DNA from 2 places in the Paenibacillus sp. FSL K6-4396 genome. Region 1 is predicted to be linked to the other one. Evidence: riboswitches for the same ligand, from Rfam matches in the RefSeq annotation. Region 1 holds a riboswitch; the other holds the start of a gene.
What was found. Region 1 has a riboswitch for glycine ahead of sdaAB (L-serine ammonia-lyase, iron-sulfur-dependent subunit beta). Riboswitches for the same ligand answer to the same signal wherever they lie in the genome.
Positions count from the first base shown of each region.

Region 2: it holds a riboswitch for glycine, as region 1 does, so the genes downstream of both, gcvT (glycine cleavage system aminomethyltransferase GcvT) here and sdaAB (L-serine ammonia-lyase, iron-sulfur-dependent subunit beta) in region 1, are expected to answer to the same signal.

Region 1 is NZ_JBBOCR010000001.1:505,606-511,652, forward strand. Features, by position in the region: gene pstA (phosphate ABC transporter permease PstA) at 1-169, shown strand, start outside; gene pstB (phosphate ABC transporter ATP-binding protein PstB) at 182-937, shown strand; gene MHB85_RS02430 (phosphotransferase enzyme family protein) at 1,162-2,154, shown strand; glycine riboswitch at 2,503-2,625, shown strand; glycine riboswitch at 2,630-2,765, shown strand; gene sdaAB (L-serine ammonia-lyase, iron-sulfur-dependent subunit beta) at 2,878-3,567, shown strand; gene sdaAA (L-serine ammonia-lyase, iron-sulfur-dependent, subunit alpha) at 3,557-4,534, shown strand; gene MHB85_RS02445 (alpha-glycosidase) at 4,705-6,047, opposite strand, start outside.
Region 2 is NZ_JBBOCR010000001.1:5,532,273-5,538,319, reverse strand. Features, by position in the region: gene gcvPA (aminomethyl-transferring glycine dehydrogenase subunit GcvPA) at 1-933, opposite strand, end outside; gene gcvT (glycine cleavage system aminomethyltransferase GcvT) at 930-2,066, opposite strand; glycine riboswitch at 2,283-2,383, opposite strand; glycine riboswitch at 2,387-2,509, opposite strand; gene gcvH (glycine cleavage system protein GcvH) at 2,854-3,246, shown strand; gene MHB85_RS24205 (PTS mannitol transporter subunit IICB) at 3,666-5,120, shown strand; gene MHB85_RS24200 (BglG family transcription antiterminator) at 5,159-6,047, shown strand, end outside.

The sequences.
Region 1 (6,047 bases):
GACACTTGCTGTCCATATCTGGAAAGTGAATAGTGAAGGTATTGGGCCAGATTCCAAAGAAGTGGCAGCAGGGGCATCTGCCGTGCTTGTCATTCTCGTGCTGGCGTTCAATCTAAGTGCACGCTGGATCGGTCGGGTTGTATTCCGCCGCATGACAGCTTCGAAATAAGGAGGAACCAACATGGCCATACCTTTTGGTACGGAACAGTTAAGCATATATTATGGACATTTCCAGGCGGTCAAACAGATTAGCCTGACGTTTCCTGAAGCAAGCGTAACGGCTCTTATCGGGCCGTCTGGCTGCGGTAAATCCACGTTCCTCCGGTCGCTGAACCGGATGAACGACGAGATTGCCGGTTCCCGTACAGAGGGACATATCTGGATGGACGGTAACGATCTGAATGAGCCTGGAACCGATGTAATCAAGCTTCGCCAGAAGATTGGCATGGTGTGGCAGAAGCCGAACCCTTTTCATAAGTCCATCTACAACAATATCGCGTTTGGCCCCCGCTACCGCGGTACGAAGAGTAAGAAGGCACTGGATGAAATTGTGGAAAAAAGCTTGCGCCGTGCTGCGCTCTGGGACGAAGTGAAAGACAGACTGCATGAGTCAGCTCTGTCTCTCTCTGGCGGACAACAGCAGCGCCTATGTATCGCTCGCGCTTTGTCTGTTGAACCACAGATTCTGCTGCTCGATGAGCCGGCATCTGCACTTGACCCGGTATCTACGGGTAAAGTTGAAGAGTTGATTACCGAACTCAAGAAGGAGCTGCGGATTGTTATTGTTACCCATAACATGCAGCAGGCGGCACGCATCTCGGATTACACAGCTTATTTCTATCTGGGAAGCATGATTGAGCATGGGGATACAGAGCATATTTTCACGAACCCGGACAATCGTCTGACGCAAGAATACATTATGGGTCGTTTTGGTTAATTGGATCATGGAGTGTCACATAGAGCAATAGACAGAGAAATTGAGAAATAAATAGAGACAAAAGAAAGCACAATGCCTGGACGGTTGTTCGGGGGTTGTGCTTTTTTAATTTATAATTTTATTAGAATTTTCTGTATGTGACATAAACATTATGCTACGATATTTAGTAATAAGAGAGCGTTTACATTACTTTGAAGGAGATGTTGATAATCACTACGGATCAGATGTCTTACGACCATATGGCAGCTCAGATTATACAGAACTACACTATTGAGAAACCTGTCGTTTCCTATATTCGTCACAACGAGAATCTGACGTATCATGTCGTTGATGAAGCAAGCGGGCAGAAGTATCTGCTCCGTATCCATCAAGCCGCATATGCAAGTATGACAGGCATTCAGCATACACCTCCTGCGCTGGAGGCAGAGATGAATCTGCTTCATGAGTTAAATGCAACGACAGCATTGCGCGTGCAACATCCAGTACGCAACGCATCCGGTGAATGGGTCACGGTATGGACAAGTGAGGCAGGGAAAGAGATCTGCTGTACAGTACTGGAGTGGATTGAGGGCAGGGACATCCAGCAGGGAGAACGTCTGACAACAGAGCAGATCTATGATCTTGGGGCACAACTGCAGATGCTTCATCAATATGGGCGTGAGCAGAATCAGACAGATCGAACAAAGGTGCGGCCGGCATATGGCAACATTCATGAGAACTTGGTCATGCTAGGGCAGCAAGAGGAAGGTGTCCGACTGGGGATTTTTACAACGGAAGACTTCGATCTGCTTCGTGAGACGTTTGAGAACATTAATGAGCAGCTAGAAACATACCCGCAGCACGCGGAGACATGGGGAATCATTCATGGGGATATTACTCGCAACAATCTGCTGATCACGGATCAGGGGATGTCCATGATTGATTTTTGTCTACACGGTTATGGTTATTATCTTTTCGATGCCGGAGGGGCAGCGCTTATGTTCAATCGGGAGGAACGTGACATATTCTTATCAGGTTATACCAAACAGATCGCACCACTGACGGATCGTGATATCCGATTAATGGAAGGGTTCATGTTGATCTTTACACTTGGTTATTATGCTTTTCAGATGGGGAACGAGTCTAGGCACGAGTGGATGAAAGATCGCATGCCGAAGTTATGCAGCAAGTATTGCAGACCTTATGTACAGAACGAGAGTATCTTCTACGAACTGTGAATTAGGGTGTGCAGATCAGGATAGGCCACGAACAGTGTGGTTCAAATATTATGGTTGCCTGAATACCCGAACAGTTTCGTGGACAATATCATAAATAGTAGTAAGCGCTTTATGAATTGAAGGAAAATGAAATAAGCTGTTTAAAAGTTCTCTTTATCGAATTAATGTAATGAAAGCTGACAAAATATTCTGGTTTTCATCGGTTCAATCGAAAATGAGGGAAATACATCCAAAGAAATCGTTAAGTTTGTTGACACTGATCTTCCGGTCGATTAATCTTAATGAAGAAGAAATGAACGATTTCCATTACTGTTCTGACATACGCTCAGAATGGTTCCATACAGCGGATGATAACGAGCGGGAGAGACCTGAGTTAGCCGAGCAATGGCTAGTCTTCAGGCACCGAAGGAGCAAGCTGCTGCGCACCCGGCGCAGCGGTTAATCTCTCAGGTAAATGTACCATCGTTGGACGCAACTCTGGAGAGTGCGCGAACTGCGCCACCCAAGGGGTATATGATCAGTCAGCCTGGTGACCTTGTCTGCAATTGCAGGGCATGCACCTTGTCGTGAGACACTGCTGATCGTGAAACTCTCAGGTATCGAGGACAGAGAGAGGGCCTGTGGCCTTCTTCTGTCCTTTTTTGATGTCATCATTCAGTAATAAAGGAACATTATGGCATGGGATCTGGATGAAAATGACGAATACAATTGGAGGGTTATAAGGTGCGATTTAAAGATGTTTTCTCAATTATTGGTCCGTCGATGACGGGGCCTTCAAGTTCACATACAGCTGGAGCGGCAAGGTTAGGGAGAATTGCTCGACAGTGGCTAGGATGTACGCCAGATCGTGCCCGGTTGACACTATACGGTTCATTTGCTGACACGTATCAGGGGCACGGAACAGATCTGGCACTGATCGGCGGTTTGCTGGATTATGTCACAGACGATCCGCGTATTCCGGATGCAGAGCAATACGCAGAGGAAGCGGGCATGGAGGTTGAGTTTTATACAAGTGGCCTGCCTGCTCCTCATCCGAATACGGTCAAAATTGAGTTGTGGCATGAAGAACGTGCCTGCTCCTTGATTGGTGCATCTATTGGTGGTGGAAGCGTATCGGTGCATTCGATGAATGATTTTCGTGTTCAGATTAGTGGTGAGTTTCCGACACTCGTTCTGCGACATGCGGACAAAGCAGGAGTGCTTGCCTCGGTAACGTCCACGATCAGTTCATCCGGGGTTAACATCGGGTATATGCAGGTGGACCGCAAAGCCCGTGATGGCGAAGCGCTGACCGCGATGGAAATGGATGGTGTGCCTAATCCTGATATGCTCAAGCGCCTGAAGGAGCTGGATCATGTACTGGATATTCGTGTCATCGATTTGAAGAGAGGAGTTGATTCGGATGCGATTTAAACATTTACACGAACTGAATACGATCTGTACAGCGGAATCCAAAACGATTGCTCAGCTGATGATCGAGGAGCAAGTTCAGGAGACCAATACACCGGAAGCGGATGTTGTGAAACAGATGTCTGAATATTATCAGGTGATGAAGGAAGCGGTACGTAAAGGGTTAACGGAAGATACAACATCACGCAGTGGATTAACGGGTGGAGACGGTAAAAGAATGGCCGAGTACATTCGCAAGGGTGAGACTTGCTCAGGAGATGCTTCCGCACTTGCCATGGCGTATGCCCTGTGTGTATCTGAAGTGAATGCCTCGATGGGGCGGATTGTGGCAACACCAACAGCCGGTTCCTGCGGCATTATCCCTGGTGTTTTTATTAGCTCACAGGAGCGATTTGGCTGGACGGACGAACATTTGGTGAACGGATTGTTCTGTGCGGGAGCGATTGGTTATGTTATTGCGAACAATTCATTTATCTCTGGTGCCGAGGGTGGCTGTCAGGCGGAAGTGGGTTCCGCGATTGGCATGGCTGCGGGTGCCATGGTTGAACTGCGTGGAGGTACACCGGAACAGGTCGTTCATGCGGTTGGCCTAGCATTAAAAAATACACTGGGCCTTATCTGCGATCCAGTTGCAGGCCTCGTTGAGATCCCGTGCATCGTCCGTAACGGACTGGGTGCAGTTACGGCGCTGGCTGCGGCTGACATGGCACTGGCCGGAGTGCGTAGTGCTATTCCGTCAGATGAAGTCATCGACGTTATGCTGGAAGTAGGCAGTGCGATGCCGAGCCGCCACCGGGAGACGGCCCAAGGCGGACTGGCCCAGACACCAACGGGCCGTAAAATGATGCAAAAGCTGGCTAAACCGAAGGCAAAGCGTGCAGAGCCTGAGCAGGAGTCGAAGCCAGCGGATTCTGACACAATTACAAGTGGTACGGATAATGCTCAAGTGCACACGGACCCTCAGGCTTAAGCTGAACGGGACCACTGAGATATAACCAGGGACATTATGATGTATAACGGCGAATACAAAACAAGCGTCCGCGAACCTGAATCCGGGTTCTGCAGGACGCTTGTTTATGCTGCCAGATGAAGCGAAGATAGGCTACTTAGATATGGCTCAGAAGTATGTGTATTATAACTCTAGTCCGGGCTCACAGCCGTACTCAGTACGGCATATCCATATGCGGGCAGTTCAATGGCGAGCACGCCATCTTCCTTGGCGGTACGATGGTTTCCACCGAATAGCTCGGTCCATTCCCCGTCACCGGCCTCCAGTTCGACAATAGCCGTCTCTTCGGATCGATTGAACAGAACCAGAATGCGTTCCTCCTCATTTTGCCGCTCAAATACCAGTTGGCTGCCATCGGTACGAGCCTGCAGGAAACGAACGGTGCCTTCTGCACGCAGGGCAGGATGAGCATGACGCAGGGAGATCAGTTTCTGATAAAAGTCGAACAGTTCTCGGTCCTGCTTCGCTTCATCCCATTCCATGCATTTACGGCAGCCCGGATCATGTTCGCCGTCCATGCCAATCTCGTCTCCGTAATAGATGCACGGCGCGCCCATGTAACTGAACTGGAATAATGCAGCCAGCTTCATCTTGCGCTGGTCTCCTTCACACAGCGTGAGCAGTCGCGGGGTATCGTGACTGTCCAGCAAGTTAAACGCCACTTCGCTGGCCTGAAGCGGATAACGGGATAATTGTCGACCGATGGAGTTCGCGAACTGTTCGGCGTGCATTGTATTTTTCACAAAGAAGGCATTTACGGCATCGGTAAACGGATAGTTCATGGACGCATCGAACTGGTCGCCTTGCAGCCAGGAGGAAGACTCGTTCCATACTTCGCCCAGAATGTAGGCATCCGGATTAGCGGCTTTGACCACACGGCGGAAATCACGCCAGAAGGCATCATCCACTTCGTCTGCAACATCCAGCCGCCATCCGTCCGCGCCCACTTCCTTGATCCAATACTCGGCAACCTTCAGCAGATAGTCCTTAACCTCGGCATTCTCTGTATTCAGCTTTGGCATGTGCGCTTCGAATCCGAAGGTCTCATACGTAGGAATGCCGTCCTTCACGTCCAGCGGGTATTCGTGTACATGGAACCAGTCCTTGTATTTGGATTGTTCTCCGTTCTTCTGTACATCCACAAACGGCGCATACGTCTTCCCGGAATGGTTGAACACAGCATCCAGCAATACGCGAATTCCACGTGCATGGCACAGCTCGACCAGTCGTTTCACGGTATCTGCGTCACCAAAGTGCCGATCTACCCGCAGGTAGTCTTCAGTATCGTATTTGTGATTGGTGGTAGCTTCAAAGATGGGGGTGAAGTAGATCGCATTAATGCCCAGATCACTGATGTAATCCAGATGGTCGATCACGCCCTGAAGGTCACCACCGAAGAAATTGAAGGGTGTCGGCTCGCCGCCCCACGGTTCCACCTTTTCCGGACTAATATCCGGGTTGCCGTTCGCGAATC
Region 2 (6,047 bases), 5.0 Mb from region 1:
GAGTACAAATCCACGTTTTCCGTTGCGATCCTTGGTCTGGCCTACAATTCGGCCAGGAATTCGGCGCATATGAGGCTGGGATACGGCGAAATATCCGCATGTCGGGCCGCCGAGTGAAGCGGCGATGCCAAGGGGCTGCGCATCACCTACAACGATGTCGGCACCCAGCTTGCCTGGGGCTTCCAGCAGACCCAGCGATAGCGGGTTGGCACTTACAACGAGTAGGCCCTTGTGCGCATGCACGAGGTCGGCAGCCTGCTTCACATTTTCCACGGCACCAAAGAAGTTCGGACTCTGGATCATGACAGCAGCGGTATCGTCCGATATGGCGGCTTGCAAGGCATCCCAGTCCGTGACGCCATCCTTATAACCAATCTCGACAATCTCCAGACGGAGTCCGTGCGCATACGCCTGCAATACCTGACGGGCTTCCGGATGAACGGTACGGGAGACGATGAGCTGTTTGCGACGAGTTGCCGCTGCGGCCAGATTACCTGCTTCAGCAAAGGCGGTTGCGCCGTCATACATACTGGCATTGGCTACAGCCATACCGGTTAATTCACAGATGTAGGATTGAAATTCGAAAATGGCCTGTAGTTCACCTTGGCTGATCTCAGGCTGATAAGGTGTGTAGGCAGTGTAGAACTCGGAACGGGAAATGACATGATTGATGACGGAAGGAACATGATGATCGTATATACCTGCGCCGAGAAAGCTGGCGTGTGTTTCGAAATTGGCGTTGGCGCCGGCTTGTTTGGACATATGACGTGTTAGCGCATATTCATCAAGTTTGGAGGATACGGGCAGCTCGCCCTGATAACGAATCTCTTTTGGAATGTCCTGAAACAGTTCCTCCAGCGTATCCACACCGATGGTTGCGAGCATGGCGCTCTGATCTTGTTCAGTCATGGGAATGTACCGGTGCTTGCTCATGCTTGATCAGCTCCTTGAGTAGGTGTCTTAGACGTACGTGTCCGTTTATGAAAAGGGGTCTTCACAACCTCGGCTTTTAGTTTCTTGCCGCGGATCTCAATCTCAAGCGGGGTTCCCAGCGCAGCGTATTTGCTGTCGATGAGGGCAAGCCCCAGATTACGCTTCAATGTAGGTGATTGCGTGCCTGTTGTCACTTCACCGATCTGTACGCCTTCGGCGTAAATCGGATAGTGGGGGCGAGGAATACCGCGCTCCAGTACTTCGATGCCGACCAGTTTACGGGCGGGCCCGTCATTTTTTTGCTGTAACAAGGCTTCGTGTCCGATAAAAGGTCCGGCATTCAGTTTCACAAACATACCAACGCCAGCTTCTAGCGGAGAGATCGTTGCAGATAATTCCTGCCCATACAGAGGCAGCTTGGCTTCAAAACGCAGCGTATCCCTTGCACCAAGTCCAGCTGGAACCAGCCCATGCTCTTCTCCAGCCTGCATTAATCCATTCCAGATTACAGTAGCCTGGTCCACAGGTACATATAGCTCAAAGCCATCTTCACCGGTATAACCGGTACGGGACAACAGTAATTTTACTCCGCATACTTCAGCATCCTGCACAAAACGAAACGGTTCAATCGTGGATACATCCGTATCTGTAACTTTTCCGATAATGTCTACAGCCAGTGGACCTTGCAAGGCGAGCAGCGCCGTCTGCTCCGAATCGTTGGTCATGCTTACGCCAGGGATCAAGTGCTCTTGCAGCCACGCCCAATCCTTGTTGATATTGGAGGCGTTAACGACGAGCATATAATGCTGATCTTTCAGCTTATACACGAGCAGATCGTCCACCACACCGCCATCTGGATAACACATCAGGGTGTACTGGGCTTGACCGGGAACCAGCGTGGTCACATCATTGGTCGTCATTTGTTGCAAAAAAACTTCGGCCTGCTCACCCTGTACTGTAAATTCGCCCATATGGGATACATCGAACAGTCCAGCGCGCTCGCGTACCGCTTCATGTTCTTTTTGGATTCCGCTAAATTGCACCGGAAGCTCCCAGCCTCCAAAATCAATGCACCGTACACCTTCGTATTGCTGATATAGGGGGAAGAGTGGTGTTTTAAGCAAATCGGACATCAAATCACCTCGTCATGGACCGTCAACCGGCCGGAAATATAATCGTGGATCAATGAAGCAGGGTATTTTTAAATTTTTCAGCTAGATATTTTCATAACATAAGTATGGTAAGCAGCTAGGGCAGCGCCGTTCGACATCCTGTTTTTCGTTTTTTGGGAAAAAGGAAAAGGACAGGCCAAAGAATCGGCATGCCAAGTAGCACGCTGTATTCTAAGGCTCTGTCCCTTGTACCTGAGAGTTACCCCGCTGCGTTGTGCAGCAGGTTTCCCCTTGGGTGATCATAACGCCCGCACAGGGCGAATAGATTCTCTCCAGAGTTGCGTCCCGTAAAAGTCCTTTTGCCTGAGAGATTCACCCCCGCTTATCGGTGGTTTACTCCTTCGGCGTTACCTCATGTACATCCCGAATCGGGTGTCACGGGTAATCTCTCCCTTTACATTCATCCGCGAGTATAACATAGTCCAATAAACACATTTACTCCTCTCATTAAAACGTGAATCCACTACCGATGTCAAGAACGATATCATTGATAATGAATAAAAACCGAATATTTAATATATTTTAAGTATTATTGTTCGTGTATTTAAAAAGATTGCGCTTACTATTCTAATATTCACCAGTATATGAAGAAAGAGTGTAATCCGGTTACAGGATTTAGAGGTGTTCAGCAAATAAATTGTGAGGTATCTTGACATTTGATTCATAAATATCATACGCTATGTTCTGGGAAAAGGGTTAAGGTCAAAGAACGCATGCACTCATTTAATGAAAAGCGAGGCGGATATCGATGAGCGAATTGAAAAGTGATTTCCTGTACAGTGAAGAGCACGAATGGGTGCAAACCGTAGGGGAGGATACTGTACGTATTGGCATTACCGAGTTCGCGCAGCATCAGCTGGGTGACATTGTGTTTGTGGAATTGCCTGACCTTGAAACCAATGTAAAAGCAGAGGACAGTATTGGAACAATAGAATCGGTCAAAACAGTTTCGGACTTGTTCTCTCCCGTCACAGGTTCTATTATTGCAGTCAATGATTCGTTGCAGGACTCACCTGAACTTGTGAACAGCTCTCCTTACGAGGAAGGCTGGATGATTGAGATTCGTGTTGAGGGAGATCTGACAGCAGCATTGTCTACATTGATGAATGCAGACGCGTATCGTAAACATACGGAAGAATAGTAGCAACGAACTTGTACTTATTAACATATATTTTATAACCAAATGAAATGAGCTTCATATTGTTTCGACCTGTGTGAGCCGGATGCTTGCACAGGTTTTTTGTGCTTTCCAGGAATAGTTTTGAATGTGGATTGAAGCAGATTGTGGATGTAAATCACCTGATTGGACCAAGCTATAGGTTAGAAAATGATTCTGGAAATGATAAAAGTCATAGGCAAGAAAAGCCTTGCGTACCAATGGATTCAGCCATTATGCATCGATTAAAACGATTACATAACCTAATGTTGTCATCATTGTTCATGACGAAAGTACGCTTTCATTTCATTGAACAGGAGAGCATTCTCGCTTAGGATTACAGCAGGGGAGAAATGATACCCCTTTCATAAATCATAATCACTTGATCCAAGGAGGATAATACAATGAGTAATTTGGACCAATCGTCCAATTCCAAAGGTGGGCTACGGGTTGGTGTTCAGCGTTTTGGCCGATTCCTGAGTGGTATGGTCATGCCGAATATGGGAGCGTTCATCGCCTGGGGATTAATTACGGCTCTGTTCATTCCAACAGGCTGGTTCCCTAACGAGACACTGGCACAGCTAGTTGATCCGATGATCAAATATTTGCTGCCACTGTTAATCGGTTACACCGGGGGTACGATGGTGCATGGTCAGCGTGGTGGTGTCGTGGGTGCCATTATGACCATCGGGGTCATCGTGGGTAGTGATATCCCGATGTTCCTCGGTGCCATGATTGCCGGACCACTGGCAGCATGGATTATCAAAAAGTTCGATAAATCCATTGAAGGTAAAATTAGAGCCGGATTTGAAATGCTGGTTAACAACTTTTCAGCCGGTATTATTGGCGGGATCTTGGGGATTTTTGCGCTACTGGGCATCGGGCCTGCTGTAGAAGCAATTAGCAAAGTATTGTCTGCGGGGGTACAAGGCTTAATGAATCTGGGCTTGTTACCACTGGTCAACCTAATCATTGAACCAGGTAAAGTATTGTTCCTGAACAATGCGATCAACCACGGAATTCTGACACCGATTGCAACAGATCAAGCGAGAGAATTAGGGCAATCCGTATTATACATGCTTGAATCGAACCCGGGTCCGGGACTTGGTATCTTGCTTGCTTACTGTTTCTTCGGACGCGGAATGGCCAAATCTTCTGCACCAGGTGCCGTTATCATTCATTTCTTCGGGGGAATTCATGAGATCTACTTCCCTTACATTCTGATGAGACCCATTTTGATTCTTGCCGCAATCGCGGGTGGCGTCGCAGGTACATTAACATTCATGCTCACCGGAGCGGGACTTGTTTCGGCACCATCACCGGGTAGTATTATCGCGTATTTCCTCTTAACACCAAAAGGTGGATACCTGCCGATGCTCGCAGGGGTGCTTGTAGCAGCCGTCGTATCTTTCCTGGTTGCAGCGGTGTTGCTGAAAACGGGTAAACAAAAGGACGAAGATTTGGAGTCCGCATCCAGTCGGATGAAAGACATGAAGAGTCAAGGAACCGTGCCAAACGCTGGCATTACGGCTAATCGACGTGAAGCAGACAGAGCCGCAGATATGGCTTCTTCTCCAGTGAAAACAGATGTGAAGAAGATTGTTTTCTCCTGTGATGCAGGTATGGGCTCGAGTGCCATGGGCGCTTCCATTCTTCGCAAGAAGATGAAGGCAGAGGGGATTGACGTTACGGTGACCAATACGGCCATCAGTGATATCCCGCCAGATGCAGATGTGGTCATCACACAACAAATATTAACCGATCGTGCCCGCTCCGTTGCGCCGAACGCAGAACATATATCCATCGACAACTTCCTAAAAAGCCCGGAATACGATGCGCTCGTTGAACGTCTAAAGTAATTGTACGCATTTGTTTTCCCTGAGCCGGAGGCTGAGATATGAGTATTACCAAAAGACAACGTGAAATCGTGGAGTTTCTGCTGGAGCATCCACATGAAGTAACAGCCGGCGAAATCGCCGTTGAAGTAAAGGTCAGTACCCGAACGGTTCACCGGGAGCTGCAAATGATTGAACAATGGCTTGAACCTTTGGGCATGAGGCTGGAAAAAAAATCGGGAACCGGTATCCGAATTGATGCCAGTTCCGATGATCTGGCTGTATTGCGCCAGCAACTAGAGGGTAAAGAATATGTAGAGTTTACGCCGGAAGAGCGTAAGCTCTTCATGCTTTGCATCCTGCTTGATGAAGCGGAGCCTGTAAAGTTACTCGCTCTGGCTTCGGATCTGAAAGTGACCGTATCCACCGTAACCACGGATTTGGACGATCTGGAGTCACGAATTCGTCAGGCGGGACTAAAACTGGTTCGCAGACGTGGATATGGCGTCAAGATTAACGGGAGTGAGACGATTCATCGCACAGCCATAGCTGCACTTGCTCTGGAATTTCTGGATGAATCCGACCTGTTCGGAAGACAACCTGAACAAGGTGGCTCCATCGTAAACCAAAAATTGCTGGATATGATTGGACACGGTGATGTGCTTACGATAGAAAATGCGTTATGGCAACCAGATATTGAATGGCTGGAGAACATCCCGGAACGTCAATACATGAAGCTGCTGATTCAATTATCCGTAGCGGTTGTCCGTATTCGTAAAGGTTTTGGTATTGGTGGTATGTCTCTACGAGAGAACACGGGAGATGCAGTTGCAGCGCAAGATGAGATGAAGGTTCCGCCTTATATGGCTTCACGCTTGTGTAGTGTGTTATCCACTCAACTGGGGCTGACATTCTCCCAAGAGGAGCAAGCTTATTTTCACAGACTATTAG